Linked DNA regions of Prochlorococcus marinus XMU1419. The protein of the gene in region 2 binds, or shares a complex with, the protein of the main gene of each other region. Links are inferred from orthologs where the notes say so. Each region holds a gene or a part of one and is shown on either strand. Other genes may lie near its edges. The genes, in order: lpdA and HA151_RS02115.

What was found.
Region 1: the proteins of HA151_RS02115 (region 2) and lpdA are in contact, whole or in part, in a crystal structure (PDB 1EBD), measured with the Geobacillus stearothermophilus proteins. The link is inferred for Prochlorococcus marinus XMU1419 from one-to-one orthologs. Residues at the interface, in WP_033016211.1 of Geobacillus stearothermophilus: Ile130, Ala131, Met132, Pro133, Arg136, Arg140, Glu141, Asn155, Arg157; in WP_049624544.1 of Geobacillus stearothermophilus: Pro340, Ser341, Asp344, Tyr345, Arg403, Asp406, Val408, Glu431, Ala432, Gly433, Asp438.

What each region holds. Positions count from the first base shown.
Region 1 is NZ_JAAORO010000003.1:201,998-210,933, reverse strand. What follows is about bases 2,924-5,923. They hold lpdA (dihydrolipoyl dehydrogenase), read left to right. Parts: upstream 2,924-3,700; coding sequence 3,701-5,146; downstream 5,147-5,923. Other genes in these bases: trpC (indole-3-glycerol phosphate synthase TrpC), read left to right, coding at 5,152-5,923; HA151_RS07170 (TrmH family RNA methyltransferase), read left to right, coding at 2,924-3,704. Outside these bases: HA151_RS07185 (aspartate aminotransferase family protein), read right to left, coding at 1-680; murA (UDP-N-acetylglucosamine 1-carboxyvinyltransferase), read right to left, coding at 1,291-2,661; more of HA151_RS07170, read left to right, coding at 2,835-2,923; more of trpC, read left to right, coding at 5,924-6,045; HA151_RS07155 (hydantoin utilization protein A), read left to right, coding at 6,095-6,766; sodX (nickel-type superoxide dismutase maturation protease), read right to left, coding at 6,725-7,117; sodN (superoxide dismutase, Ni), read right to left, coding at 7,126-7,599; HA151_RS07140 (FKBP-type peptidyl-prolyl cis-trans isomerase), read right to left, coding at 7,678-8,250; HA151_RS07135 (acyltransferase), read left to right, coding at 8,337-8,936. UniProt on the Escherichia coli protein: Lipoamide dehydrogenase is a component of the glycine cleavage system as well as of the alpha-ketoacid dehydrogenase complexes.
Region 2 is NZ_JAAORO010000001.1:367,635-376,569, forward strand. The notes cover bases 2,037-5,035. They hold HA151_RS02115 (dihydrolipoamide acetyltransferase family protein), read left to right. Parts: upstream 2,037-2,851; coding sequence 2,852-4,219; downstream 4,220-5,035. Other genes in these bases: HA151_RS02105 (AMP-binding protein), read left to right, coding at 2,037-2,151; HA151_RS02110 (YlqD family protein), read left to right, coding at 2,190-2,633; queA (tRNA preQ1(34) S-adenosylmethionine ribosyltransferase-isomerase QueA), read left to right, coding at 4,226-5,035. Also shown: lipoyl(octanoyl) transferase LipB, read left to right, coding at 1-180; more of HA151_RS02105, read left to right, coding at 208-2,036; more of queA, read left to right, coding at 5,036-5,356; cysK (cysteine synthase A), read right to left, coding at 5,353-6,339; HA151_RS02130 (PLP-dependent transferase), read right to left, coding at 6,424-7,893; HA151_RS02135 (trans-sulfuration enzyme family protein), read right to left, coding at 7,897-8,935.

The DNA.
Region 1 (8,936 bases), on a different replicon or contig from region 2:
ATTTTTCCAGTTCGACCTACCCCACTTTGGACCTCATCTAAAATGAGAAGAGAATTATATTTATCACATATATCTCTTAAGCTTTTAAAAAATATTTTACTTCCAGGAATTACGCCACCTTCTCCTTGTATTGGTTCAATTAAAACACCTGAAATTTTTTGATTATTATTTTCACACTCTTCAAATAATTTTTTTACTGAATCAAAATTGTTAAATTTAAAAAATTTGAACCCTTGAATCAATGGTTCGAAGCCTTTTTGATATTTGGGCTGTCCAGTAGCACTCAATGCTGCCAGCGTCCTTCCGTGAAAGCTGGATTCTGCTGCGAGAATAAATGATTCTTTACCCTTATTTATTGTATTACCATATTTTTTAATTAATTTAATTGCTGATTCATTTGCCTCCGCACCACTGTTGCAGAAGAAGACACTTTTGGCACAGCTCATATTCGTTAAAGTTCTGCTTAATTGTTCTTGTTCTTCAATGTTGTAGAGATTAGAAATGTGCTGGATCTTTCTTAGTTGAGTTGATAGCCTTCTTCTTAAAACCCTATCGCTATGTCCAAGACTACAAGTTGCTATACCAGCGACTGCATCAAGATACTTTTTACCTTTTTCGTCCCATAGCCAACAACCTTTTCCTTTTTTGAAAGATATGTCAAATCTACTATAAGTATTCATCAAAGTGGGAGCGGTCGGACTTGAACCGACATACCCGAAGGTGCCGCATTTTGAGTGCGGTGCGTCTACCAATTCCACCACGCTCCCAAGGCTTTTGCAAAAATGAACTTTTTTATTATAACAAAAATCAACTTATTGACTATTGTTTTGGTCAAGTAACAGTGATCAAGATACGTTTGTTAATAGCTAATCTTTTCCTTAAAAACATATAATTATATTTATTGAATTTGCTGATAATAAATAAAATTTAAATGCATATCTTAACATATATGATACAATTATGTAGCAAATATCAAATTAAAGACCTAGTTTGGAGAACAAAGCTTCATATTCAGTAATATTATGTTAGAGTAAAAGAAAAAATTATGACTAAAGTCAAAGTAAAAAAATTATCTTTTAAATTTATACCTTACCTATTTGTCGCCATTACTATTTTGACAGCATTTGGATCAAATAACGGAACCTGGGCATGAATCAATTTAATTTTGAAGGTTTGAATAAAATATGGTCTAACCGTTTTTTAGTATTATTATTATTATTTTTAGGTTGTATTTCACTCATTAATATTGCTTACATTTAGATATTTAATAATTTACATACTTTTTTCAACTTAGGCAGCTTTACATCGAGGAATATCTGCAGGGTCCGAACTAGTCTTAAATTCCTTATTAGTAACAGTTTTTTTGTTAAGATTTCTTGTTATTTTTATCCCCAATATTTTTAGTTTTGTTTCAAAATTTTCATAACCTCTATCTAAATGCTCTAAACCATAAATCCTGCTACTACCTTTTGCTGTTATCCCAGCAATTATTAATGCAGCTGATGACCTTAAATCCGAGGCAATCAAATCCATTCCCTTTATTGTTTTTACACCTTTGATAAAAGCTACGTTTTTGTCTAACTTTATATTTGCTCCCATTTTATTAAGTAAATGAACATGATTCATTCTGTTTTCAAAAATTGTTTCAGTTATTTTTGATTCACCATTAGCTATTGTCATTAGAGCTGTAAATGGTGCCTGTAAATCAGTTGGAAAACCTGGAAAAGGAGCAGTATTTATATTTACTGCCTTAAGCTCTCTAGGATTTATTGTGATTGAATTACCTTTAATGGTAATTTTACTCCCGCTCTTTCGAAGCTTATTAGTGACAGCTTCAAGATGATTAGGAATCACAGGAGATATTGTTATTGAGGAGGATGTTGCCGCAGCAGCTATTAAAAAAGTTCCAGCTTCTATTCGATCTGGGATTACTTTATGAATACAACCACCAAGTTTATTAACACCATCAATTATTATTTTTTCTTTACCAGAGTCATAGATTTTTGCACCCATTTTATTAAGCATTTGGCATAAATCTTGTACCTCAGGTTCTCTTGCAGCATTTTCAATGGTCGTTCTTCCTTCTGCTAATGATGCTGCCATTATTAAAGTTTCAGTTGCACCTACGCTTGGACATTTTAGTTTGATATGAGTACCAATTAATCTACTTTTCTTGCTCTTTATGTTTGCTTTGACAATTCCTTTTTCAATAAGAATTTCCGCTCCTAATGCTTTAAGCCCGTCAATATGCTCATCAATTGGCCTTGAACCAATATTGCACCCACCAGGCATAGGAACTTTAGCCTCTCCAAATTTGCTTAATAGTGGACCGATACAAAAGAAACTAGCCCTTAATCCATTAACAAGCTCATTTGGAAGTTCTTTAATGGAGATGTTTTTTGAATCTATCTCCAAAGTATTGTTTTTTTCTTTTAAATTAACGCCTAAATTCTTGAGAATATTACCCATCTTTTCAATATCAGTAAGATGAGGAACATTCTGAAGAACTATTTTTTCATTAGTTAGTAATGATGCAGCCAGTAAAACTAAGGCCGAATTCTTCGCACCACTTATTTCAACGAACCCATTTAATTTGCCTTGGCCAACAATCTTTAAATTTTGTGATTTAAGATATGACTTCTTTTTGCTTACGCAAATCATTAAGAATTAATTTATTAGATTCATGATGACAAACGAAAATTAGTAAGTCCACCCTATGTAACGTCTTGAATATTAATTAAAAGTGAAAATGTATTTTTTGATTTTTTGGGAAATAAAAATTTAATAAATAATTGATCAAAATATTTATGTAACTAAAATATAGTTGATAATAAATTTTCAAATTACTCATAGAAAATACTTTTTTAAAAATAACTAGTAAAAACAATAATCTAGTTAAAAGATTTAGATCATTTAAGAGCGGTTCTTATAGCAAAGACAAAGATCTTTTTTGTATAGAGGGGACTCATCTTGTTGAGGAATTGTTGAAGTCTGGAAATTCCCCCAGCAAAATTTTAGTTACTGAAAAATGGTTAAAAAAGAACCAAAAACTTAGTTCAAAGTTTGATCAATCATTAATAAATTTGGTATCAGAAGAGGTTTTAGCTTCTGCGATTACAACAGTTAATCCAGATGGCATCGCAGCATTAGTAGAAATTTCATCGATACCTAATTATCAATTCAATTGTCAAGATGATTTTGTTCTAGTACTCGATAGGATTCAAGATCCTGGGAATATGGGTAATCTTTTTAGAACTGCTTTAGCTGCTGGAGTTAATGCAATTTTTTTGGCTGGAGGTGCACACCCATTAAGCCAAAAGGTGTTAAGAGCATCCACTGGTGCAGTCTTTCACCTCCCATTTCAAAGATATGAGGGTACTGAAGAAGAAATAATAAATTCTTTATTAAAATCTTTATCTGAATTATCGAATTTAGGATTTAAGATTTTTTCTACTAGTAGTTATAGTAAAAGTTCAAAAAAAACTTCAAAACCCTACTGGGAAATTGATTGGACTAAATCTACGGTCTTAATCTTGGGTAATGAGGGGCAAGGTATTCATAAAAAAATTCAAGAAGCTTTTAATGAAACAATTACAATTCCGCATAGTGAGCTTGTAGAATCATTGAACGTGGCTTGCGTTGCAGTTCCGTTATTACTAGAACGAAAAAGAGCCGCATACACCTCTAATATGTATATAAAGTGACTGATTCAAGTTTTGATTTTGATTTAATCGTTATAGGAGCAGGATATGGAGGTTTTGATGCCGCCAAACATGCTGCTGGTAAAGGACTGAAAGTTGCAATAGTAGAATCTTCTGATATGGGCGGCACTTGTGTTAACAAGGGTTGTGTGCCTTCAAAAGCTCTTTTGGCTGCGAGCGGAAAAGTCAGAGAAATAGCTGATTATGAACATTTAGCTAAATTTGGTATTCATGCTTCCCCAGTAAGATTTGAGAGGTCAAAAATTGCAGATCATGCAAATAATTTAGTTTTAAATGTTAGAGAAAATTTAACAAAAACTCTCAAAAGGAGTGGAGTTGAAATTATTTTGGGCATTGGCAGAATTGAAGGAAAGCAAAAAGTTGGTGTAAGGGATAAAAACGGTATTGATAAAATTTTCACATGTAAGAATATTGTTATAGCAACTGGTTCTTCTCCTTTTGTTCCCCGTGGAATAACTTTGGATAATAGGACCGTATTTACTAGTGATGACGCGGTCAAACTTGAATGGCTTCCAAGATGGATAGCTATTATTGGAAGCGGATATATAGGATTAGAATTTGCTGATGTTTACACGGCGCTAGGTTGTGAAGTTACCATGATCGAAGCTTTGGAAAGTATTATGCCAACATTTGATCCAGACATTACAAAAATTGCCAAGAAGAATCTTATTCAATCCAGAGATATAGATACAAAATCAAATGTCTTTGCGACAAAAATAACACCTGGCTGTCCTGTAAAAATAGAACTGACAGATGCAAAATCTAAAGAAGTTGTAGAAACTTTAGAAGTTGACGCTGTTCTAGTCGCAACTGGCAGAAGTCCCAATAGTGATAAATTAAATCTTGAGTCGCTTGGGATTGAAACAGTAAAAGGCTTCATTCCTATCGATGATCAAATGAGAGTTAAAAATGGTGATGAAATAATACCTAATATTTGGGCTGTTGGAGATGTGACAGGTAAACTAATGCTTGCTCACACAGCCGCGGCCCAAGGGACTATTGCTGTTGATAATATTTGCGGTGGTAACGTCGAAATTAACTATAAAAGTATCCCCGCGGCAACCTTTACTCACCCTGAGATAAGTTCAGTTGGACTCTCTGAGGCTGAAGCTAAAGAGATATCGGCAAAAGAAAATTTCCCTTTGGGAGTTGTCAAAAGTTTCTTTAAGGCTAATTCAAAAGCATTGGCGGAATTGGAGAGTGATGGATTGCTCAAGTTGATTTTCAATAAGGATAATGGGAAAGTATTAGGTGCTCATATTTTTGGTTTACATGCAGCTGATTTAATTCAAGAAATTTCAAACGCTATTTCAAGGAACCAAGATGTAATTGAATTATCCAAAGAAGTTCATACTCATCCCACTCTTAGTGAAGTAGTTGAGGTAGCTTATAAACAAGCGGCTTCTCAAATAAATAATATTTAAAATTCATGGAGATAAGACGCAGGCCACCAAATCCTACAGTAAGGGTAGAAAATTTAGAATATGCCGTACCTCATAGAGAAGCACAAGCAAAAAATATTCTGGAAGAAATTGTATGGCACAAGGAAATTGAAATTAAGAATTTTAAAAAAATAGTCTCTTTAGAAGATCTCATCAAAAAGATTGAAAACCTTCCCTTCCCCAAAGATTTTTATAAAAATATCTTGGAGTCAAAAATAAAACCAGGAGTAATTGCTGAAATAAAAAAAGCTAGTCCGAGTAAAGGTGTTATTAGAAAAGATTTTAACCCTGAAGACATAGCAATTTGTTATGAAAAATTAGGTGCATCATGTATCTCAGTACTTACCGATAAAAGGTTTTTTCAAGGTAGTTATGAAATACTCGAAACTGTAAGGAAATCAACTAATCTCCCTCTTCTCTGCAAAGATTTTATTATTTCTGCTTATCAGATTTATAAAGCAAGGGTATCTGGTGCTGATGCAATATTATTAATCGCTGCGATTTTAAGTGATGACGATTTAATTTATTTAAAGAAAATAGCTGATAATTTAAAGATGAGTGTTCTTGTTGAAGTCCATGATTCTAATGAATTAGAAAGGATACTAAAGTTAAAATCTTTTAATTTGATTGGAATAAATAATAGAGATTTAAAGACTTTTAAAACGGATTTAAAAACATCAATAGAATTGATGCATACATATGCAGATATATTTTTAAAACAAAATATTATTCCCATAAGTGAATCTGGAATTAATTGTGCCGAAGATTTAGAATCGCTTAGATCTATTGGAATCAAGGGAGTACTAATTGGTGAAACTTTTATGAGAGAAACTGATATTGAACTATCGTTTAAGAAATTATTTAACTCAATTAAATATTGACTTCAAATCGTGCTATAAAATTGAATAGACAGAGTTGTATTGAATATATATGCAGGCTGTAATTTTAACAGGTATAGTTGCAGGATTTGTGCACGTGGTTAGTGGCGCTGATCATCTAATTGCAATGGTACCAGCAGCGATTAATAATCCCCAAAAAGCACTTAAAAATAGTTTTTCGTGGGGCTTGGGACACTCTTCAGGTGTCCTCTTGTTAGCTTTTCTGGCGATTTTTATTAAGGACATTACGCCATTCAATAAATTTTCTAATGTGGCCGAATTCCTAGTTGGAATTTCTCTTCTAATTGTTGGAGTATTTGCTATAAAAAATTCTTTTCAATTAAGTATCCACTCGCATTCCCATAAGCATGAGAATGGAATTGCCCATCGTCACTTTCACTTTCATGTTAAGGAACAAAAAAATAATAATAAGCACTCACATGCTTTGACTGGTTTAGGCTTGCTACACGGTATAGCTGGAGGTTCACATTTTCTTGCAGTTCTTCCTGCTTTAGCACTACCTTTAACAAGCGCTTGCTTATATTTGATTTCATATTTGATTGGTTCACTAATAAGTATGAATCTTTTTACATGTTTAATATCTTTTACCACCTTTAAAGCAAGTCAAAAATTTATTAAAAGATTAATAGCTGTAGCAGGAGGGCTTTCCTTTTCTTTAGGATTATTTTGGATTCAAAGAAGTGCTTCCGTTCTTTTGAATTAAAAAATTCTTTAATTTAGGAATAATTAATTTAGAGGTGACAATCCCAATTATTTTTTCGTTATTGATTAATCCAAATTTTTTACTATCTTCGCTCAATTCAATATTGTCGCCAATAACCTCAACATTATTTTGATTTACTGAATTTATCCTTTTTATTAGGATTTTATTTTTAAGTGGATGATAAAAAATAACTATTTGTCGTTTTTTAAGTATTGATTTATTCTTTTTATATTTTTTAAAAAATACAATATCACCTTCTTTTAGGTAAGGTAACATCGATTCGCCACTAATAATGGCAGTTATTCTTAAACCTAAAAAAAATAAAATAAAATCAAAAAAACTTTTGAAAATAATTCTGATTAACTAGCTTTTACAAAAGCGTCTGATCTTCCCTTTGAAGCCCAGAAAATATTATGTATCTTTTCTACATAACTCATAAGTTCTTCAGCTTGAGCCAAATCAATATTGACTTTGCATGCACTACATAATTTGGCTGCCTTCCAAATGGTTTCATGCAAGTCTGGATATGTTTCTAAGTGTACTGGTTTAAAGTAATCTGTCCACAAAATTAGAAGTTCTTTCTTTGTTTCTTTTGCTTGCTCTTCTTTAACCGCGACAAATCTAGAAAATGTATTACTGTATGCAGCCCACTCTGCTGAATCAGTGCTAGAAGGGGCTTCTAATGCAATAAGTTTTTTTGTCATTGATAAAACTGCTTCAGCTGCAACTCTGGTAGATGCTGGGTCGTACACACCACAAGGACCATCACAGTGAGCATGGACTGTCATTGGGGATTTTTTATCTAGAAAAAAATTAGTGAATTTACTTAACATTTCAAATATTTGATGTTGTATATATATTACTTGGAGATTTACTAAATTGAAAAGTCTTAGATATTTTTCTTACTTTATTTAATTGACTTTTAATAATTCAACCTCAAATATTAAAGTCGCATTAGCAGGTATTACATTTCCTGCTCCTCTTGATCCGTATCCAAGTTCTGGGGGTATTGTTAATTTTCTTTTACCTCCAACTTTCATGCCTGCAACACCTTCGTCCCAACCTTTTATTACTCGTCCAGCACCCAAGGGAAAGCTGAATGGAGCTCTTCCGATACTGGTATCAAATTGTGTCCCGTCTTCTAGAGTTCCTGTGTAATTTACAGTTACTGTTTGCCCAGCACTAGCTTCATCTCCTTCCCCATTTACGATATCTGCAATAATTAAACCACTTTCTGTAGTCCTTGAATTATTGTCTGATGGTGTTTCTTCTGCCATAGCGAAAAGTATAGGATTTGGATCTGATGGGTCTAGTTCAAATAAGTTATTATTTGAGACATTTGATAATTTTGCAACAGGTGTTTTTTGAACTGACTGAGTTTCTGATTCGGCAGCATTAACAACTTGTGGTGAATTAAATTGACTGAAAAGAGTTAATGAAACGCAAAAAACAAAAACTGCAAAACTAATAAAGACTTCTTTCACTTAAATTTTAAAAGTCACTAAAACTAATCTTACAGAATGAAGGTACAATAAATGGGTGATTATAAATTTAATTTCGTAATTTTAGATTGTTAATCCCGACACAGATTAAAAGCTTAAGACAATATTTTTACCCTTGTTTAGGTGGAATTTTAGGAGGAATTTCTGTTTCAACTCACTTTTGGCTGATTTTTATGCCGATATCTTTATTTATTTTATGGAAGGGAAGTGAAAGGAAAATAGCAAATTTTTGGTGGGGTTTTTTCTTCGTTTTGATAAGTCATTCATGGTTATATGATCTTCATCCATTGACATGGCTTGGTTTTTCATGGCTTGCAAGTTTAATAGTCGCCATTTCTATATTATTATTTTGCGCTTTTTTGGGTGGGATATTAGTTTATTTATGGGGATTATTAGTAGAAATTATTCTCTGGAAAGAGGATGTTTTTAAAATGAAAATATTACCTTTAACAGTAAAAGTATTTTTTTTATCTTTGACTTGGGGAATTGGTGAATTGATACTTTCTCAAACACCTTTTTTTTGGATAGGTTTAGGAGAGAGTCTTATACCAGGTGATATTTATCTTGCTGGTTTGGCAAGATGGATTGGCGCAAGTGGTTTATGCGTATTACAAATATTAATTGGATTTTGGATATTTTTTAGTCACGGTAGATGGAAAAGAAAACTT
Region 2 (8,935 bases):
TTTTCAATCAATATTGACTGCGAATTAGAAAATTTTAATAAGATTGTTCCTTGCGGAATAGAAAATTGTCTTATGGCAAATATGGTTGATTACAACAAAAACCTAAATATTCAAGAAGTCAAGAGAATTGTTAAAAAAACCATCGAAGAAGAATTTAATTTTGATTTTATATCAAAATAGAAATTAAAATTTCAAAATCAATTTAATATGGGTGATTTAGCGTATTGGCCTGCAGCCAAACCTCTTTCTAAAAAAAATAAATTTGCCAAAAATAGAGATTTTATTAAGAAGCTTAATCATATAGATCAAATTTGGGAAAAATTAAAATTTAAATGTGGTGATGCTTTAGCTGTTTGCGATTTAAGAGGGAAATATAAAGAAAAATTTTCTTATTCTGAGCTGGCTGATTTAATAACAAAAGTCTCTTTTTCTTTCGAAAATTATGGTTTAAAAAAGGGGGATGTAGTTACTGTAATATCTGAAAATTCTCCAAGATGGCTATTAGTAGATCAAGGCTTAATGCGTTTAGGAGCTATCAATGCGGTGAGAGGTATTAATTCTCCGTCAGTAGAATTAGACTATATTATTGAGCACTCTAATTCAGTAGGTCTAATAGTTCAATCTAAGGAGATTTGGCTAAAGTTAAACAACAAAGAAGAATTAAAAAAAAGACTGAAATTTATAATCAACTTAGAAGATGAACAATTTGAAAGTTTAATAAGTTGGAATCAATTTATAAGTGCAGCAGAAAAAGAAAATTCACAAAATAATAATCTTGAAACATTTAATCCAAAAATTGATGATGTTGCTACTATCCTTTACACTTCTGGGACAACAGGAAAACCTAAAGGTGTCCCCTTGACTCATGCAAATTTTTTACATCAAATAATCAATTTAGCTTATATCGCTGATCCAGAACCTGGGACCTCTGTTTTAAGCGTGTTGCCTATCTGGCATTCTTATGAAAGAAGTGCTGAATACTTCTTCTTTTCATGTGGCTGTTCTCAATACTATACAATTCCAAAATTTCTGAAAGACGATATTACACAAATTAAACCAGTTGTCATGGCTACTGTACCAAGACTATGGGAAGCAATACATGATGGTTTTTTTCAGGCGTTGAAAAAAATGCCTTCCAAAAAGCAAAAACTTATTAAGTTTTTGATAGGGAATAGTTCAGTCTTCAAAAGAAGTCTAAGAAAGATAAGAAATTTAGATATCAATCAAATAACTTTTGAATCAAAAATCACCTTACTTGGTTCTGTTATTAGCCGATATCCTTTACATAAATTGTCTACCATTTTTTTATGGCCAAATATTCTTAGACAACTATGCGGAGAAAAACTGAAATTTCCCATTAACGGCGGCGGTGCATTGCCAGAACATGTAGATCTTTTTTTTGAATCTTTAGGTATAGATGTTTTGGTGGGATATGGACTCACAGAAACTAGTCCAGTATTAACTTGTAGGAGAAGAGAATTAAATGTTAGAGGATCATCCGGTCAGCCTCTAGCATTTACTGAAATTAAAATAGTGAATGATGATAAGAAAAAGATTCTGAAGTTCAGAGAAGTCGGAAAAATTCTTGTTAGGGGCCCGCAAGTAATGAAAGGTTATCTTAATAATGAAATAGCTACAAAAGGTGTTTTATCCAAGGATGGTTGGTTTGATACTGGTGATTTAGGTTTTCTAATACCAAATGGTTCTCTCTTTATAACAGGAAGAGCCAAGGATACAATAGTGCTATCAAGTGGTGAAAATATAGAACCGAATCCGCTAGAGACTGAAATCCTTAGTTCTGAATTTATAAATCAGATTCAACTAGTAGGACAAGATAAGAAATGTTTAACAGCCCTTGTAGTTCCTAATGTCGAATTGGTTAAAAGCAAGTTTTTGGAAGAAGACCTTTCAAAATTAAACCTGAATAAGAAAATTGGTATATTTTTCAAATCACAAATTAATAATTTGCTTAAAAGTCGATTAGGAGCAAGATTAGAAGAACAAATATTAGATTGTTATTTTGTTGATGCCTTTACTCTAGAAAATGGGTTGTTAACACAAACTCTTAAACAAAAAAGAAGAGAAATAGAAAAAAAGTATTCATTACAAATAGAAAATATGTATGAAAACAAATTTAGTAAGAAAATTTAATTTGTTCTATCTATATTGAAAAGGTAATTTAATTTTTTATGGAAACAAAAAACTCAATATCTATAAAGCGCTCAATAGCTATTAAAGCTGTAGTTACACCAACTTGGAAGGAAGATGCTGAAAAAGAATTAAGTAAAGCAATTTCAAACATTGATCAGCAATTATCGCAACTGGAGCAAGAGGGTCAGCAAATAGTAAATAATATTAGATCCCAATCGGTTAATCCCCTAGATCCAAGGGTTCAAGAACAGGTTAGTCAGGTGCAACAACAAGTCGCAGCAAAACGAAATGAAATTGAAGAACAAAAAAGAAATCTACTTCAACAACAGAATCAAGTTCGCGAATTAAAAATGGACGAAATTGTTGATCAAGGGCAAGTGGATAGTTTCTGTGATGTCACTGTGGGAGACAATCTTATTGAAAAAATGCAAGTATCGATTACGGTTAAGGATGGAGTTATTCAATCTATAGATAATAATTAAAGAGAAGATTTAGTATTTTTGATAAATATAAGTAAATCTTAATTTCGAAAAGTTTTAAATTCTAATCGATTTAAATTATTACTTTCTTAAGTTTTAAGAGTTCCCACTGTGAACATGATTTCGTATAATTAAAACAAGAGTTTAAAGGGTTCTTAACCATAAAAACTTTAGGAAGTTTGGTAGAAATCCCTTGAAACTTATGCAATAACAATTTTCTTATGTCTCACGAAATATTCATGCCTGCCTTGAGTTCTACTATGACGGAGGGCAAGATTGTGGAATGGTTGAAAAATCCAGGAGATAAAGTTGAAAGAGGTGAATCCGTCTTGGTTGTTGAATCTGACAAGGCAGATATGGATGTTGAATCTTTTCAAGATGGATATCTTGCGGCTGTTTTAATGCCTGCTGGCAGCACTGCACCAGTAGGAGAGACTATCGGCCTTATTGTTGAAAATGAGGATGAGATAGCTTCTGTTCAAGAACAAAATAAAGGAAATCAACCCGAAGTTTCTAGTTCGGATCAACTTGAATTGGTAAGTAATAAAACTGAAGAAAAACCTGAAGTTCAAAGTGAAATTGTTGAAAAACAAGAAAAAGAAGTTGTATTAATGAGTGAAAAGGCAGCCCCATCTTTCAGTAGCGATCAAATAAATGCTGCTACGAGTAATGTTTCTTCGAGGGTGATTGCATCTCCAAGAGCTAAAAAACTTGCCTCTCAAATGGGTGTTGATTTAGCAAAGGTTCATGGATCCGGACCTCACGGAAGGATTCAAGCCGATGATATTTTAAAAGCTAATGGCCAACCAGTCTCTATACCATGGATAGGTGAAGGTGGTTCTCCTGCAAGTGTACCTGGTGCAAATTTGGGAGTTGAAAGTAAACCAGAAACTTCAGGAAATAGTTTTGGTAATCCCGGAGAAACAGTTCAATTTAATACTCTTCAAAAAGCGGTAAATAAAAATATGGAATCTAGTTTAGATGTGCCATGTTTTAGGGTGGGTTATTCCATTAACACAGATAAATTAGATAATTTCTACAAAAAAGTAAAACAGAACGGAGTTACTATGACTGCTTTACTAGTAAAGGCAGTTGCAAAGACACTAAAGAAACATCCTCAAGTTAACTCAAGTTTTTCAGAAAATGGAATTTCTTATCCAGAAAATATAAATATTGCTGTTGCTGTTGCGATGGAAGATGGTGGACTAATAACTCCAGTTTTAAAAGAACCATGCAATACTGATTTATTTGAATTGTCTAGGGAATGGAAAGATCTTGTAAAAAGATCAAGATCAAAACAATTAGAACCTGATGAATACTCAACAGGAACCTTCACTTTATCTAACCTTGGGATGTTTGGAGTTGATAGATTTGACGCAATTCTTCCTCCAGGGACCGGTGCTATTTTAGCCATAGCATCATCGAAACCAACCGTTGTTGCTAATAGTGATGGTTCAATATCTGTTAAAAAAATAATGCAAGTAAATCTAACAGCTGATCATAGAGTGATCTATGGAGCTGATGGAGCTTCATTCTTAAAAGACTTGGCTTCCCTAATTGAAGATGAGCCAGAGAATCTTGTCTCCTAAATTTAATTGATTTCTCAACTTAATAATGAAGAAAGAGATTATAAGCTTGAAGCTTATGATTATTTACTTGATCCTTCATTAATTGCTAGTAAACCTTCTGCAATTAGGCATGAATCAAGATTGATGATAGTTAGAAATAGTTTTTTAGAAGAAGACTGTTTAACTAATAAATTTACCAAGAATCTTTTAGATGAATTTAGAGAAGGGGATCTTGTAATTGTAAATAATACTAAAGTTATGAAAGCTAGGTTAAAGGTTGAATTAGAAAATAAGACATTAGTAGAATTATTAGTTTTAGAAAGATCCCATGAATGTGTTTGGTTATGTTTGGCAAAGCCAGCAAAAAAGTTAAAAATAAATAGAAAATTAAAATTAAAATCTCCATTAGCACAAGATATTAATTTGATTGTTGATGGAGTTGATGAAGAAACTGGAGGGAGATTTATTAAATTTCCGGAAAATATAACTTGTCTCAATTCAATGAATGAACTTCTTGATAAATACGGGGAAATCCCTCTTCCTCCTTATATAAAAAATTCCGAAGAAGAATCTTTTCATGAGAAAAGTTATCAAACTGAGTATGCAACAAATCCGGGGGCAGTTGCTGCACCAACAGCTGGTTTACACTTAAGCAAAAGTCTTATTTCCAATCTAAAAAAAAAAGGCGTAATAATCTTACCGATAACTTTGCACGTGGGCTATGGAACATTCAAACCAATTGATCAAGAAGATTTAAGTAACTTAAAACTTCACAAAGAATGGGTAAGTGTTAGTAAGGAAGTAGTGGAGGAAATAAAAAGAATAAAGAAAACAGATAGAAAAATAATTGCTATTGGTACAACTAGCGTAAGAGCTCTTGAAAGTTGTTATTCTTACGAAATTAATGACTTTGTTCCCATAGCTAAATACGTAGATTTAGTAATTAAGCCAGGTTATAAATTTAAGGTAGTTGATGGATTATTAACTAATTTTCATCTCCCTAAAAGTTCATTATTACTTTTAGTAAGTGCAATGATTGGTAGAGAAAGATTATTAGATTTGTACAAGAAAGCCATAAAAGAAAAATTTAGATTCTTCTCTTATGGCGATGCGATGTATATTTCACCAGATTCACTACTGGAGAAAAAATTGATTTAGGCTTTGACTGGTTCTTGAATGATTCCGCTTGGAACTTCAGTAAACATAATTGATGATAAATACCTCTCTGCTAAATCAGGTAGAACAACTACAATTGTCTTTCCAGCATATTCATCTTGTTCAGCTAATCTAACCGCAGCTGCAGCAGCGGCTCCACAAGATATGCCTACTAATAGACCTTCCTCTTTGGCTAATCTAAGAGCCATCTCTATTGATTCGTCATTTGTTACTTGTTCAACCTTGTCAACAATTGATAAGTCAAGGTTCTTAGGAATAAATCCTGCTCCAATTCCTTGTATTTTATGTGGTCCGGATTTAACTTCTTCTCCATTCATTGTCTGTGTAATAACAGGACTATGTGATGGTTCAACAGCTACAGAAGTGATATTCTTGCCCTTCTCTTGCTTAATGTATCTTGAAACTCCTGTAATTGTGCCGCCAGTTCCAACCCCTGCAACTAGGACATCAATTTCGCCATCACAATCATCCCAGATTTCTGGTCCAGTAGTTTTGAAATGAATTTCAGGGTTCGCTGGGTTATCAAATTGACCTGGCATGAAATATTGAGAAGGATTACTTTCTGCAATTTCTTTAGCCTTAGCTATTGCTCCAGGCATACCTTTAGATGCCTCTGTTAAAACAATTTCAGCACCCAACACTGCCATAACCCTTCTTCTTTCAATTGACATGGATTCTGGCATTGTAAGGATCAGTTTATAACCTCTTGCTGAAGCAGTAAAAGCTAAAGCAATTCCTGTATTTCCAGAAGTTGGCTCAACAATAGTTTTGTCTTTTGTAAGTTTCCCACTTTTCTCTGCATCCCAAATCATGTTTGCGCCAATCCTACATTTGACACTATAAGCGGGGTTTCTACCTTCAATTTTTGCAAGTACTGTAGCTTTCGCGTTTTTAGTAACTGATTTTAATTTTACTAATGGAGTGTTTCCAATAGCAAAACTGTTGTCCTCATAAATTTTTGCCATGTATAAATTAAGAAAATATATATTAATACTAACTATTATTCAGAAAAAAAGTATATAAGTTTCTATACGGTAAATACTAGGAATTTAGAAATTATTTAGTGCTTCAGAAAAGCTTTTCCATAATTGATCTTGGTCTTCTAATCCGACTGATACTCTAATAAGGTGCGAGGGTATACCAAAACTTTCAGCCCAATCCAACTCGTCATAATGAGCTAGTAAAACATAAGGACAAACTAGAGTAAATTTTGTACCTAAACTAGGTCCTTTAGATACTTGTAGAGAATCATAAAATTTCTTGGCTTTTTTCAATCCTCCATTTAATTCAAATGATAATAAGCAGCCGTATCCTCCATCAGAAGTAAGTAAAGAATTAAAATTTGGACAATTTTCAGGATGGAAAATATTCTTAATCTCACTATGAGTCTCTAATCTTTTTTTTAATTCTAAACATGCTTTATTTTGTTCAAAAACTCTTTGATTTACATCTCTACTAACTCTCTCTAGATAAACTATATCTCCATCGGAAAGTATTGGAATATTAATCTCGTTTAATGCATTTCTAAACTGATCAATCCATTTGCTTTTTGGATTTAGTATTAATGATCCGGCAAGAATATCACCACTACCTGAAAAAATTTTTGTAAGTGAAGTAAAAACTATATCTGCATGTTCTATGGAATTTATATTTAAATTCGAACCAATTGTATCGTCAACAATTAACGGAATATTTAGCTTTTTTGCAATTTTTGAAATTTTTTTAATGTTTACACATTTGAGCATTGGATTACTTGGAAGTTCAATAATTAATGCTGATGGATTTATTCTTTTGATTTCTAATTCAATATCCGCGCAATTTTCTTCTGTAATTAACTTTGCTCCGTGAAAGATTTTCATTGGTAATTTAAGTACATCTACATATGGAAAACCAACTTGGAGTGTTGGTTTAGCTGGAAATAATTTATATATGATTTCTAATGATGTATGCAATGCAGACATTCCAGATGAAGTTAAGTGAATATCATTAGAGTCAATTTTTGTAGATTTAGAAATTCTATTTTTTATTCTTTGAGAACATTCATTTACGTAAGATTTTGGAGGGCAATCTTCAAGACCTAATTCTATAGCGGCAGCTCTTGAAGATAGACCAAGACCAGTATGTTGCCAAAAATATTTTGCATAAATACTTCCTTCTTTTTCAGTTATTAAGAAAGCTAAATTATTTCTTTTTTCTATTAACGAGAATTGTTCAGAAGTATTTCTATCAATATATTTTTTAGCTTTAAAAGCTATTCTTTCATTCGGATATGGCCAGATACTTTTATTGTTGTAGTAATTTTGTTTTTTTACTTTTTCGCATAATCTTTTCACTATGGGGTTTAGCCCGAATCGTGGGTAAATGGACTTCAATAAATTCATACATTCTTGATCTTTTTCCTCGTAATTTATTACATCATTCCAAGTTGGTAATGCTACAGAAACAGCATGAATACTATCAGGAATTGCATATCCCAACTCTAAATTTTTCCATATAGGTTTTTTAAGTAAATCTCTCAATTTTCAGAATTTATTTAAAGCAAATAAAATGTCCGAGATTAAATCGTTTGTATCTTCACATCCAATTGATAATCTGACAAGAGCATCATCTATCCCTAGTAAATTTTTTGTTTTGTCATCAATGGAAGCATGAGTCATCGTTGCAGGGTGACAAATTAAACTTTCAACTCCTCCAAGGCTTTCTGCTAGAGAGAAATATTTGAGAGATTTGCAAAATTTAAAAGTATCCTCTTTATTTAAATTTAATTTTAGGGTGATCATTGAACCTCCAGATTTCATTTGCGATTTTGCTAAATTAAATTGCGGATGTTCTTGATTAAAAGGGTAAATTACTTTACTAATAATTTTATGATTACCTAATTCTTCAGAAATAAATTCTGCACTTTTAGTTTGTTGTTCGATTCTTAAAGGAAGAGTTTTTACTCCTCTCGTAATGAGCCAACTATCAAAAGGAGATGGTTGAAGCCCGAGAGCTTTTTGAGAGAAAAGCATCTTACTATTCCATTCCTCATTATTTGTAAGTACTGCTCCGCCAAGTGCATCACTATGTCCATTAATGAATTTTGTGGTGCTTACAAGCGATAGTGTTGCACCAAGGTCCAATGGTTTTTGAATAAGTGCAGTAGAGAAGGTATTGTCTACAACTACTGGTATTTCGAGTTTATTCGCTTCATCACAAATCGCCTTAATATCGAGTACTTTCAAAAGTGGATTAGTTGGACTTTCTAGCCATATCAAGGTTGGCTCGAAGTTTGAAATCTTTTTGACATTATTTTCGTTTGTAAAATCTGTGTATAAAACTTCTAGTCCAAATTTCTTGAAAACTTTTTCGAACATCCTCACTGTACAACCATAGAGATTTGACTCGCAGAGTATCTTGTCACCTGATTTCAGTGTTGATGAAATTGCAGTTACCGCGCTAATTCCAGATCCAAAAACTGTACAATATTTAGAATCTTCTATTGATTTAAGGGTGTTTTCTAGAATTCTAAAGTTGGGATTGCCTGATCTGGTGTAGTCGAAATTATCTTTATTTCCATGT